One region of the Arcicella sp. GW458-12-2-14-TSB2 genome, then DNA from elsewhere that is predicted to be linked to it. Evidence: riboswitches for the same ligand, from Rfam matches in the RefSeq annotation. Region 1 holds a riboswitch; the other holds the start of a gene.
What was found. A riboswitch is a leader RNA that binds a small molecule or an ion and turns the genes downstream of it on or off. The one in region 1 is predicted to bind cobalamin.
Positions count from the first base shown of each region.

Region 2: another riboswitch for cobalamin. It lies ahead of AC07XN_RS08215 (TonB-dependent receptor plug domain-containing protein); the one in region 1 lies ahead of metE (5-methyltetrahydropteroyltriglutamate--homocysteine S-methyltransferase).

Region 1 is NZ_JBWKYN010000049.1:13,329-19,446, forward strand. It holds gene AC07XN_RS09330 (DEAD/DEAH box helicase) at 1-1,402, shown strand, start outside; gene metE (5-methyltetrahydropteroyltriglutamate--homocysteine S-methyltransferase) at 1,737-4,067, opposite strand; cobalamin riboswitch at 4,273-4,490, opposite strand; gene AC07XN_RS09340 (SusC/RagA family TonB-linked outer membrane protein) at 4,885-6,118, shown strand, end outside.
Region 2 is NZ_JBWKYN010000041.1:14,928-21,045, forward strand. It holds gene AC07XN_RS08205 (PAS domain-containing sensor histidine kinase) at 1-2,951, shown strand, start outside; gene AC07XN_RS08210 (response regulator) at 2,938-3,324, shown strand; cobalamin riboswitch at 3,432-3,748, shown strand; gene AC07XN_RS08215 (TonB-dependent receptor plug domain-containing protein) at 3,859-5,808, shown strand; gene AC07XN_RS08220 (YncE family protein) at 5,930-6,118, shown strand, end outside.

The DNA.
Region 1 (6,118 bases):
AGAGCTTCATGCAACGTTAAGGGATTATCAAAAGGAAGGGCTAAACTGGTTAAACTTTCTGGATGAATTTGGTTTTGGAGGGTGTCTGGCAGATGATATGGGTTTAGGAAAAACCATTCAGATTATCGCTTTTATTTTATCTCAGCGGAATAAAAATATTAAAAATACAAACCTGATTGTAGTCCCTACCTCTTTGATATTCAATTGGGAGGCAGAAGTAGCAAAATTTGCACCTTCTATTAAAATACTAAGTGTTTATGGGAGTAACAGAGTAAAGAATACGAAGAGTTTTGATCATTACGAAATCATTCTGACGTCGTACGGAACACTATTATCAGATATTGGTTTCTTGAAAAAGTATCATTTCAATTATGTATTTCTAGATGAATCCCAAGCCATAAAGAACCCAACCTCACAGCGTTATCAAGCGGCTTGCTTATTGTCTTCTCGTAATAAAATCGTTCTGACAGGTACGCCGATAGAAAACAATACTTTTGATTTATTCGGTCAGCTTTCATTTGCATGTCCAGGGCTATTAGGGAGTCGTCAGCATTTTAAAGACCATTATTCTATGCCGATTGATAAGTTTAAAGACCAGAAAAGAGCAAGGCAATTACAGCAGAAAATAAACCCGTTTATTTTACGAAGGACTAAAAAACAAGTTGCCCAAGAATTGCCAGAGAAAACAGAAGTAGTGGTTTATTGCGAAATGGGTGTACAGCAAAGAAAGGTATACGATGCGTATGAAAAGGAGTTTAGAGATTTTTTGAATAACCAGATAGAGGGTGATATTCCTAAAGAGAGTATGCATATTTTAACAGGCTTGACGAAACTCCGCCAAATTTGCGATTCACCTGCTTTATTAAGTGAAGATGAGTTTTATGGGAATGAATCTGCTAAAATAGAAGCCTTGTTGGAAGAAATAGAGAATAAATCTCCTGAACATAAAATATTAGTCTTCTCGCAATTTGTAAGCATGCTTGAATTAATCAGAAAGGAGTTAATTAAGCGAGGAATCTCTTTTGAATACTTAACGGGTGAGACTAAAAATCGTGCTGATAAAGTAAATGAATTTCAGGAGAACGAAGGGGTAAGAGTATTCCTGATTAGCTTGAAAGCAGGAGGAACAGGGCTGAATTTAACAGAGGCTGATTATGTCTATTTAGTTGATCCTTGGTGGAATCCAGCCGTTGAAAATCAGGCAATAGACCGTTGTTATAGGATTGGACAAAAGAAAAACGTAGTGGCTGTCAGACTAATTTGTCCGAATACTATCGAAGAAAAAATTATGCTGTTACAAGCTTCTAAAAATGATTTGGTCAATGATTTAATTAAAACGGATACTGCTATGTTGAAGTCTTTGACGAAAACAGATTTGTTAGCATTAGTAAATGGAAAATAGTAGGAGTGGAATAGTATTCCGCTTTGTTTCTCACATTTAAATAGATAAAAAATGAAGGAATTAGCTATTAATATTGATGAAATAGTAATCAAGCCGATTTTGAGAGGGCATCTACCTTAATTGATGCGTTAGTCGATGCTGACCTTATTGAAGATGAAGTGACAAGAAATAAAGCCTTAGATATTTTAGAGGCAATATCGGTTTTGGCATTAGATTATGAGAAAAAGCACTTCCCAATTGAGAAGCTTGATCCCATTGAATCAAGCAAGCAAAGAATAGAAGTTCTTTTAGCATAAAAAAACAATAAGGCGAGATGAAATCTCGCCCTACGGTTTTAACAAACACCCTCTTTTACTTTTTCTCTTAAAAGCTCAGTAGCTTTAATCATATTTTTTAAGGCTAATTCTGTTTCTGCCCAACGGCGAGTTTTCAAGCCACAATCTGGATTTACCCATAAATTTCTAGCAGGAATATTCACCAAGGCTTTTTCTAACAACACAAGCATTTCCTCTGTTTCTGGTACTCTTGGCGAGTGAATATCATACACCCCTGGCCCGATTTCATTTGGATATTTAAAATCAACAAAAGCATCCAATAGCTCCATTTGTGAACGAGAAGTCTCGATTGTAATCACATCGGCATCCATATCAGCTATGTGTTTGATGATGTCATTAAACTCAGAATAACACATGTGCGTATGAATCTGTGTTTCGTCTTTTACACCCGAGGCACTCAAACGAAATGCTTCTACCGCCCATTGAAGGTAGTATTCCCAATCGGCACGACGCAATGGCAATCCTTCACGAATAGCAGGCTCATCAATTTGGATAACTTTAATACCCGCTTTTTCTAAGTCTAATACTTCATCACGAATGGCCATGGCTATTTGGAAAGCTGTGGTTTTTCGTGCTTGATCGTCTCTTACAAAAGACCATTGCAAAATAGTAATTGGTCCAGTAAGCATGCCCTTCATTAACTTGTCTGTCTTAGATTGTGCGAATTCTGACCAACGGACTGTCATAGCAACTGGGCGTTCTACATCACCATAAATAATAGGCGGTTTTACACAGCGACTGCCATAACTTTGTACCCAGCCATTTTGCGAGAACACATATCCTGATAATTGTTCGCCAAAATACTCCACCATGTCATTGCGTTCAAACTCACCATGAACCAACACATCTAAACCAATTTCTTCTTGCCAACGGATAGACTTTTCAATTGCTACCGCAATTTGTGCATCATATTCTTCTTGAGAAATAACACCTTTTTTAAGATTAGCTCTCAATACACGTACATCATCTGTTTGCGGAAATGAACCAATCGTAGTGGTTGGGAAAAGTGGCAATTTTAACGTTTCTAACTGCAAAGCCTGACGAACCGCAAAAGGACTTGGTCTATGAGCGTCTTGCTCCATTAAAGCTGCTACTCTTGCCTTTACCTGTGGTTTATGAATCAAGGCTGAATCTTTTCTGCCTTGAATAGCCTTTTGATTTTCAGCGAAATGTTGTGCAAAGAAAGGGGCAGATGCTGGCTCAGAAAGCTTTCTTAATACATTTACTTCATTCAATTTTTGCTTGGCAAAAGCCATCCAATTTTTGATTTCTGGAGTAAGTACTTCTTCATTTTGCTCTAAATCCAAATCGCAAGGACTGTGTAGTAAAGAGCAAGAAGGTGCAATCATTACTCTTTCTTGTCCTAATGTATCAATTGCTTTTTGAATCAATGTCAATGATTTAGCATAATCGTTCTTCCAAATATTACGACCATCTACGACACCAAGTGAAAGGATTTTTTCTGTTTGGGCAAAATCTGTTTGCTCAAAAATATCGTCTAACTGCGAAGGACAACGAACTAAATCAAGGTGTAGGGCATCAATATCTAAAGTAGTAGCTACATAAATATTTTCACCAGTACATTCGAAATAGGTTGCTACCAATATATTTAAATTCGGAACGCCCTTTTTGATTTTTTGATAGGCTTGTTGGAATGCTATTTGTTCATTTTCTGTCAAATCTAACATCAAGCAAGGCTCATCTAGTTGTATCCAATTTGCTCCGCGTATTGCCAATTCTTGTAAAATATCAATATAAACAGGTAATAGTTTTTCTAATAAATCTATTCTATCAAAGCCAGCTTCTTTTTCTTTTCCTAATAGCAAGAAAGATACAGGGCCAATCAATACGGGTTTTGTGACAAACCCCATTTGCTTGGCATCTTCAAAATCGATGATGATTTTATCAGAATATCTCTTAAAGTGTTGATTTTTAGTGAATTCTGGAACGATATAATGGTAGTTTGTATCAAACCATTTAGTCATTTCCATGGCTTTAATATCAAGACCGTCACGCTGTACGCCTCTTGCCATCGCAAAATAAATATCTAATTCACGGTTGGTTTGTCCGTCAACCAAAGCATGGTAACGCTCAGGAATAGCCCCGACCAACAAAGCAGTATCAAGGATGTGGTCGTATAAAGAGAAATCATTAGAAGGAATCAATGCTATTCCTGCCTCTTGTTGAAGTTGCCAGTTTTGTCTTTTGATTTGGCGGCCAATCCTAAGCAATTCGTCTTTGGTAGATTTTCCTGCCCAAAATTGCTCGCAAGCACGTTTTAATTCTCTTTTGCTACCGATACGAGGGTAACCCAAATTGTGTGTAAACATAGTAATTGTTGTTTTAAGGTTCGTGCTTTATCAAGTGTTGATAAAGCATTTTGGCGTATTCTAAAACACGCCGAATGGAACTGAAAACACCACACCGTCATGCGTAAAGCATAAGCACACGCTGATTCATTGCTGAAGCAGAGTAATATTCGACAAGTATATTATAAAAATCAATGCGTGAACTAAGCCCTATTTCGTGAGGGAATAGTCATTGAGAAGGTAGGCAAGTCTCCTGACTTGTAACATTTTCTTCACCCTTCTCATTCTTTGAAAAGAACAATGGGCTAAACGGAAGAAAAATCGTTTCTGTTCGAAACCGTTACTTACAGTAGCACGTCTGTTCGTGATTCTCACACGATTCCTTTTTAATTTATGGTGAAAGGTTATTGACTTTCCCTTAAAACCAACCTCCTGATTGACGGGTGTTTACTGAGTTACCGAGCAAAGGTATTAATGATAAATATATAATAGACATATTATCCTTGTATATTTAAATATTTAGATATTTTGATAAGTATATGTATGTTTAATAGATAAAATATATAATAAAATTGTAAAATTTAAACAAAATATCTTTTTAAATTTTCTTCCTTGATTATAAGTTTATCACTCCATTAAAATATCTATCATCGAGGATAGATATTAAGCCATTATTACGAAAAAATCATGTTTTGATAACAATGCCTTTACTTTCCAGAAATCTTACGTGAATAACTTGCACCCTCAATTAAAAAGCAAATCCTTACTTTTTCCTTTTTAATTACAATTTAATTATATTGTGATTAAATATGAAAATTCCATTTACAACAGAACTAAAATGAACACAAAACCTTTTTTTAAGACCCAATCGACGTTGATTCTTGGCGTCTTAGTTGGGGCGACAGTTGGCATTTCTGCTAGTCCAGCTTTTGCCAACAATGCTTCCCTTTTCACAATCAATAAATCGTATACTTATGAAAAAACACTACTAAACAAAACGCTCAAAGAGATTACAGTAAAAGGTAGAGTAATTGATGCTAAAACCAAAGAGCCTTTGGCAGGATGTAATATTCTGGTAAAAGATAGTAAACGTGGAGTGAATGCAGATGCCAATGGTAACTTCAGTATCACCGCTGACGAAAATGCAACGTTAGTATTCACATTTGTTGGTTATGAAAAACAAGAAGTAGCTATTGCAGGGAAAAGTACAATTGAGGTAGCGTTGGTATCGACTGCATCAGACTTAGCACAGGTAGTCGTAATTGGTTACGGAAGTTCAACGAAAAAAGATATTACAGGGTCGGTGAAGTCACTGAAAAGTGCAGAATTCAACCAAGGAATTATTAACTCGCCTGAACAACTGTTACAAGGTAAAGTGTCGGGTGTAAATGTTACCTCTGCCAGTGGCGAACCCGGAGGAGTACAAAATATCAGTGTTCGTGGGCCAGGTGGTGTAAGAACAGGAAGTACGCCACTTTTTGTGGTAGATGGTTTGGCTTTGGATAACTCAAGTAGTGGCGGAGCAACCAACCCTCTTAACTTTTTGAACCCTCAGGATATTGAATCAATAGATGTTTTAAAAGATGCTTCGGCAACAGCTATTTATGGTTCAAGAGGTGCAAATGGGGTAATCTTGATTAGTACTAAAAAAGGGAAAGCTGGTTTTTCTTCTTTCAATTATTCTACTAGTTATGGTTTTTCTACGATGGCGAGGGCTTTACCTGTTTTCTCGGCAGATGAATACCGTAAACAAGTTCCTGCAGTAGGTGGTGTGTTAGAAGATTTGAAAGCATCAACTGATTGGCAAAAAGAAATTTCAAGAACAGCACTTACTAAAAACCATAACATCTCATTAGGTGGTGGTGCTGATAAACTTACTTATTATGCTTCATTTGGGCTTCAGAATCAAGAAGGTATTTTGAAAAACAATCAACTAGATCGTTATACGGGCCGTATTAATGTAACACAAAAATTATTAGACGACCGTATCAGCATTGATGTAAACTTAAACGCTACTAATACTAATAACGAACGTCCTCCAATCTCAGGGATTATTGGTACAGCTATTTCTA
Region 2 (6,118 bases), on a different contig from region 1:
AAGAATTCGCTTTGGATGGCTTTTGGTATTTGAATATAGAGTCTCCTAGTAATGGATGGATAAATACTAAGTTCTGGGCTACGCTCGGGTATAAGGCTACAGATATACCTTTGGATTTAGCTACCTGGGAAACCATCATTTTCCCCGATGATTTAAAAGAATTAACTGAAAACTTCTTACAACTACAACATCATCAAACCCATAATCAACCGTATGATCAAGTTATAAGATTCAAACATAAAAATGATTCTACTGTTTGGCTTCACTGTAGGGCAATAGCCATTGAGAATGATAAAACCAAAGACATTAAAATACTTTGTACTTATATAGACATTACGGAACAAAAAAGAAAAGAGGAATTTCTGGAACGCTGTAATACGGCGGCAATGATTGGTTATTGGGAATTGGATTTGCAGACTCAGAAACTATATTGGAGCAAGACGACTAAATCTATCCATGAGGTTGATGATGATTGTGAACCCGACTTAACTACTGCCATTGATTATTATAAGGACGGTGAAAGTAGAGAAAAGATTATAGAAGCGATAGATAATGCTATTAAAAACGGAGAAAATTATGATTTAACCTTACAAATAATTACGGCTAACAATAATCTAAAATGGGTTAGGAGTATCGGTAAGGTGGAGTTCTTGGACGGGAAATGCGTTAGGCTGTTTGGTACTTTTCAAGATATCAACACTGAGACCCTAGCCAAAGAGGAGATAATCAAAGAAAAACAAAAGCTTCAAAGTGTTATTGAAGGTACTAATGTAGGTACGTGGGAATGGAATGTACAAACGGGTGAAACAGTCTATAATGAACGTTGGGCAGAAATTATTGGCTATACGCTAGAGGAGTTGGCTCCGATAAGCCATGAGACTTGGGAAAACCTAGTCCACCCAGAAGACCTAAAGATTTCTAATCAAAAGATACTCGACTGTTTTGAAAAGAAAATAGAATTCTTCCGTTGTGAGTGCCGAATGAAACACAAGGATGGGCATTGGGTCTGGATACACGATAAAGGTAAAGTAGTTACGTGGACAAGCGATGGACAGCCCTTGATGATGTATGGAACACATTCTGACATTAGCGAGCAAAAGCAAATCGTTGAAAGAAATAAGGTGTTTATTGAACATACCCCTACTGCCATAGCGATGTTTGATAATAACCTAAAATACTTAGCGGTTTCTGAAAAATGGAGGGCTGATTATCGTTTAGAAGGCATCAACTTAATCGGCAAAACACATTATGAGATTTTTCCAGAAATAGGTGACGATTGGAAGAATATTCATCAAGAATGCTTACAGGGGAAATCTATCAAAAGAAACGAAGATAAATTTGTCAGAATAGATGGCACTGTTCAATGGCTAAAATGGGAAATAAAGCCGTGGTATAATGATAATAATACCATAGGCGGGCTACTTATGTATACCGATGATATTACTGAACAAAAGAAAATTGAACAGAGTCTTCTGGAAAAACATACTTTATTGGAAACAATTCTTGAAAGCATTGATGTCGGGATTGTAGCTTGCGACCAAAATGGTGCGCTTACGCTGTTCAATAGCACTACCAAACGCTGGCATGGATTACCCTTGGACGACGTACATCCATCCGAGTTTTCAAAATATTATGGGCTTTATGATTTAGACGGAAACCCACTTCTGACTGAAGATATACCCCTCATCAGAACTTTAAGAGGTCATAAAGTAGAAAATCAAGAAATATTAATTTCGTCTACCAATGGTACATCACATATTGTTTCTACTTTTGGTGCTCAGCTCAGAGGGCCAAATAATGAACTATTTGGTGCTGTTGTTGCGATGCATGATGTAACAGAGCGAAAAAAGGCTTTAGAGAAGCTGTTGATTAGTGAAGAATCTTTTAGAGGAAACTTTGAAAATGCTGCTATTGGAATGGCCTTACTAGAGCCTGATGGACGATGGATGAAGGTTAATCAAACACTTTGCAATATTGTTGGTTATACAGAGGAGGAACTGTTCTCATTAACCTTTCAGGATATTACACATCCAGAAGACCTTGAAGCAGATTTACACTTACTGAATGAATTAGTAAATGGCGAGCGACAATATTACCACATGCAAAAACGATATTTCCATAAAAAAGGGAATGTAGTGCATGCTATTCTGGCGGCATCATTAGCAAGAGATCAGGTTGGGAAACCGCTCTATTTTATTTCTCAAATAATAGATATTACTCAGCAAAAGAAGGCAGAGTCAGAAATTCAGGCTCTTTTAGATGTTACAAAAGACCAAAACGAAAGGTTGAAAAACTTTGCACATATAGTTTCGCATAATTTGAGGTCGCATTCAGGGAATATTTCAATGATGATGGATATCTTATTGGAAGAATACCCAGCATTATTGGATAACGAATACATCACTTTATTAAAAGCGGCATCTACAAATCTTAAAGAAACTATCGTTCATTTAAATGAAGTAGTTTTGATGAATACCACTATTATTGACAATTTGAAAAGTGTTAATCTGTACAATGCGATAGAAAATGCTATTCAGAATGTTTCGGCTTTTGCAAAAGATTCAAATGTAAATATTAAAAATACTATTGGTAAAGATGAACGAGTTTTGGCTGTTCCTGCTTATTTAGATAGTATCATTTTAAATTTTTTAACAAATTCAATAAAGTACAGCACAGAGGAGAGAGATAGTTATGTTAAATTATCGACCTTTATCGATAAAGGGCACGTGGTTTTAAAAGTAGAAGATAACGGACTGGGCATTGATTTAAAACGCCATGGTGCAAAATTATTTGGTATGTATAAAACCTTTCATGCACATAAAGATGCTCGTGGGATTGGTTTATTCATTACAAAGAACCAAATAGAAGCAATGGGAGGGAAAATAGACGTGATAAGTGAAGTAAACAAAGGAACGACATTTAGTATATATTTTAAACATGAAAAAATTTAATATTGCTTGCATCATTGATGATGACCCCATTTTTATTTTTGGTACAAAAAGAATCATGCAACTTGCAAATTTTTGTGACGGCTTTTTAGTTTTTCACAACGGGAAAGAGGCATACGAGAGCTTGAGAGCGATTATCATTGGCGGAGAAAAACTTCCAGATTTAATTTTATTAGATTTGAATATGCCTATATGGGACGGTTGGCAGTTTTTAGATGAGTTTATCCAGATTCCTAATGAAAAAATCACTACCATTTATATAGTAACAAGTTCGATAGACCCTGAGGATGTTAAAAAAGCGGAAGCCTACGAAATCGTTAGTAATTATTTGGTTAAACCTATTAAGATGGAGGATCTCAAAAAATTAATGGAATAAGCTAAATACTAAACAATCAACTGTATTTCAGCCATTTAACCAGTTATAAAGTAAAACATTTTACAGTTTAAATCTAATTTTTATATCATACAAATAAATTTTCTACTACCTTTGCAACAGTTTATGGTGCATTAGGCTCGTTTCTATATGAGTTTAAGGCTTAATAGGGAATCAGGTTTTAAGTCCTGAACTGTCCCCGCAACTGTAAGTTTCAATACAATTATTACCATTCTTCGATAACCACTGGTTTAATGGTGAGTAAGTGAATGAATGATTGAGTGAATGAAGAAATTCAAAAATAATCCTAATAATCAATTGGCTTATTAATCACTAAATCGCGAAATCACTAAATCACTAAATAAATTGGGAAGGTCAAGGTAATGATGAAACAAGTCAGGAGACCTGCCATTAAATCATTCTTAATTGTTTGCTTACGGAGGATAAGCATCATTGAGCGTTCGATTATTTCTTTTAAACTTTCTTGGTCAATTTTTTCGGTTTATTTCCGTAGGTCAAGACCTAACTATTCAGGTTATGTCTGCTGTTTTCACGTATTTGTTACGTTGTAAGCCTATATTTTCGCTCATCGGGATATTTGTATCCTTACATTGCTATGCCCAAGAAATTTCTAACAGACAGATTGATGAAGTAAAAGTAACAGGCTTTTCAAACGAGCATTTTATGGCTGGCTTGAAAGTTAAAAAAATAGATTCAACTACTTTAGCTCGTTTTCAATACCAAACCTTAGCAGATTTCCTGCAATACCAATCGCCCATTACTTTCAAAAGTTATGGTAATGGTCAGTTAACTAGTATTTCTTTCAGAGGCACTTCTGCCATGCATACAGCCGTACTTTGGAACGGTCTGAACATCAATAACCCTATGGCTGGGCAAACAGATTTTTCTACTGTGCCACTCTTAGGCTTCGACCAAATGGCTATCCAATACGGTTCGGCGGCTTCTTGCGTAGGTTCTGATGCTGTAGGTGGGAGTATATTATTGGGTTCTGTTCCACAATGGAAAAAACCTGGCGTAAATCTTACAGTAGGTGGTCAATACGAAAGTTTTGATAATTATAATGGACAAATAGGATTAAGATTTGCCCATCATACAGAGAAAGGTTTACAGTTCTCAGGGAAAACTTTGCTTTATGGCAGTAAGTATAATAATCATTTTTCAGGAACCGAAAGAACAGATAATGCAGGAAGAACATATCAGATTGTGCCTTCGGAAACTGCTCAAAAAGGCTTTATCCAAGATTTATATTTGAAACAACAGAACGGAAACTTGTTTGCTTTCAATGTTTGGTTGACCGACAATAAACTAAGTATTCAACCTGATATAATTGCATTTAGGGAAATTACCCAAACCAAAGCTTCGCGGTTTCTATCTTCCTATCAATTCGGTAATACGAATGTAAAAATGGGATTTGTAAAAGACATTATTGACTATGGCACTGGCGATTTTTCAGCACCTAGTCATTCTGAAACAGATCGTTACATTGCTCGTGCCGAACATGAAATTAGCTATAAAAAGGCAAATTCACGATGGAATACTAATATCAAAATAGGTGGCGAATTTGTGCATTATATTGCCCATGTCGATGGCTATGACAGTGGTGCCATTAGCGAAAACCGTCAAGATATATTTGCACTCATCCGTAATCAATTCTCCGACAAGCTAACGGCTTCACTTAATCTTCGTCAAGCTTTTTCTAATCGTTATCAAGCTCCCTTTACTCCCTCGCTAGGGGTTGAGTACCTATTGCTTTCTGCCAAGAAAAGCCAAATAGTGGTCACAGGTAATGTAGCAAGAAGTTATCGTTTACCGACCCTTAATGAGCGATACTGGAAAACACTTGGGAATCCAAATATTCAACCCGAAAGTGGTTTCAACAAAGAAGTAGGTATTAATTGGAAACAAGTAATTTCCGAAGAACTTAATACCTCATTAGGCGTAAATGCCTATCATAATTTAGTTGATAATTGGACCTACTGGAACCCTGACAAAGGATATCGTGTGGAAAACCTACAGCAGGTACTAGCAAAAGGATTTGAAGTTACGGGCAATATAAAATACCTCAAAGGGAGAATGCTAGCGGGTATTACCACTACTTATGCTTATACCCATGTTTCTCAACAAAAAATGTATGCTGCTTATACCGAAGACATTATCGGCAAGCAAATGATTTATGTGCCTCTACATACCGTTTCGGGGACTGCCTATGTAGGTAAAGGAAACTGGACATTAAATTTTCAAGGCTTATATAACTCCGAACGTTATATCACTTTTGATCATTCTGGTCGCCCTTTTCCTCCATATTTTATATTGAATGCTACTATTTCAGGGAAAATACAAGTAGGGAAAACACAAGCTAATTTGCTTTTCCAAATGAATAACTTGACAGACACTGTGTACCCAAGTGTGAAGAAAAAAGCCATGCCCGGGCGAGGCTTTTCACTGGGGTTAGTTTTTAATATTTAGCATCTGATAGGCTTGTGGTCATCGGCTATCAGCTTTCAGATGAAAGCATTAATACTGAAAGCCGACGACCGAAAGCTGAAGTCCAAAAAAATATTTTTTTCAATTTTAATCCATTAAAACAATGCAATTTAATTCTATTATCATTCGCTCATTAGTGGCAAGCACGTTGTTCTTGTCATTAAATGCTTGTAATTCAACCTCAGAACCTGAACCTTCTCAACCTTATGATACTGGTATTTTTGTAGTAAACAGAGGCAATTTCTCAGATAACAATGGCTCAATCACATTCATCAACCCTACTACCAAAGTT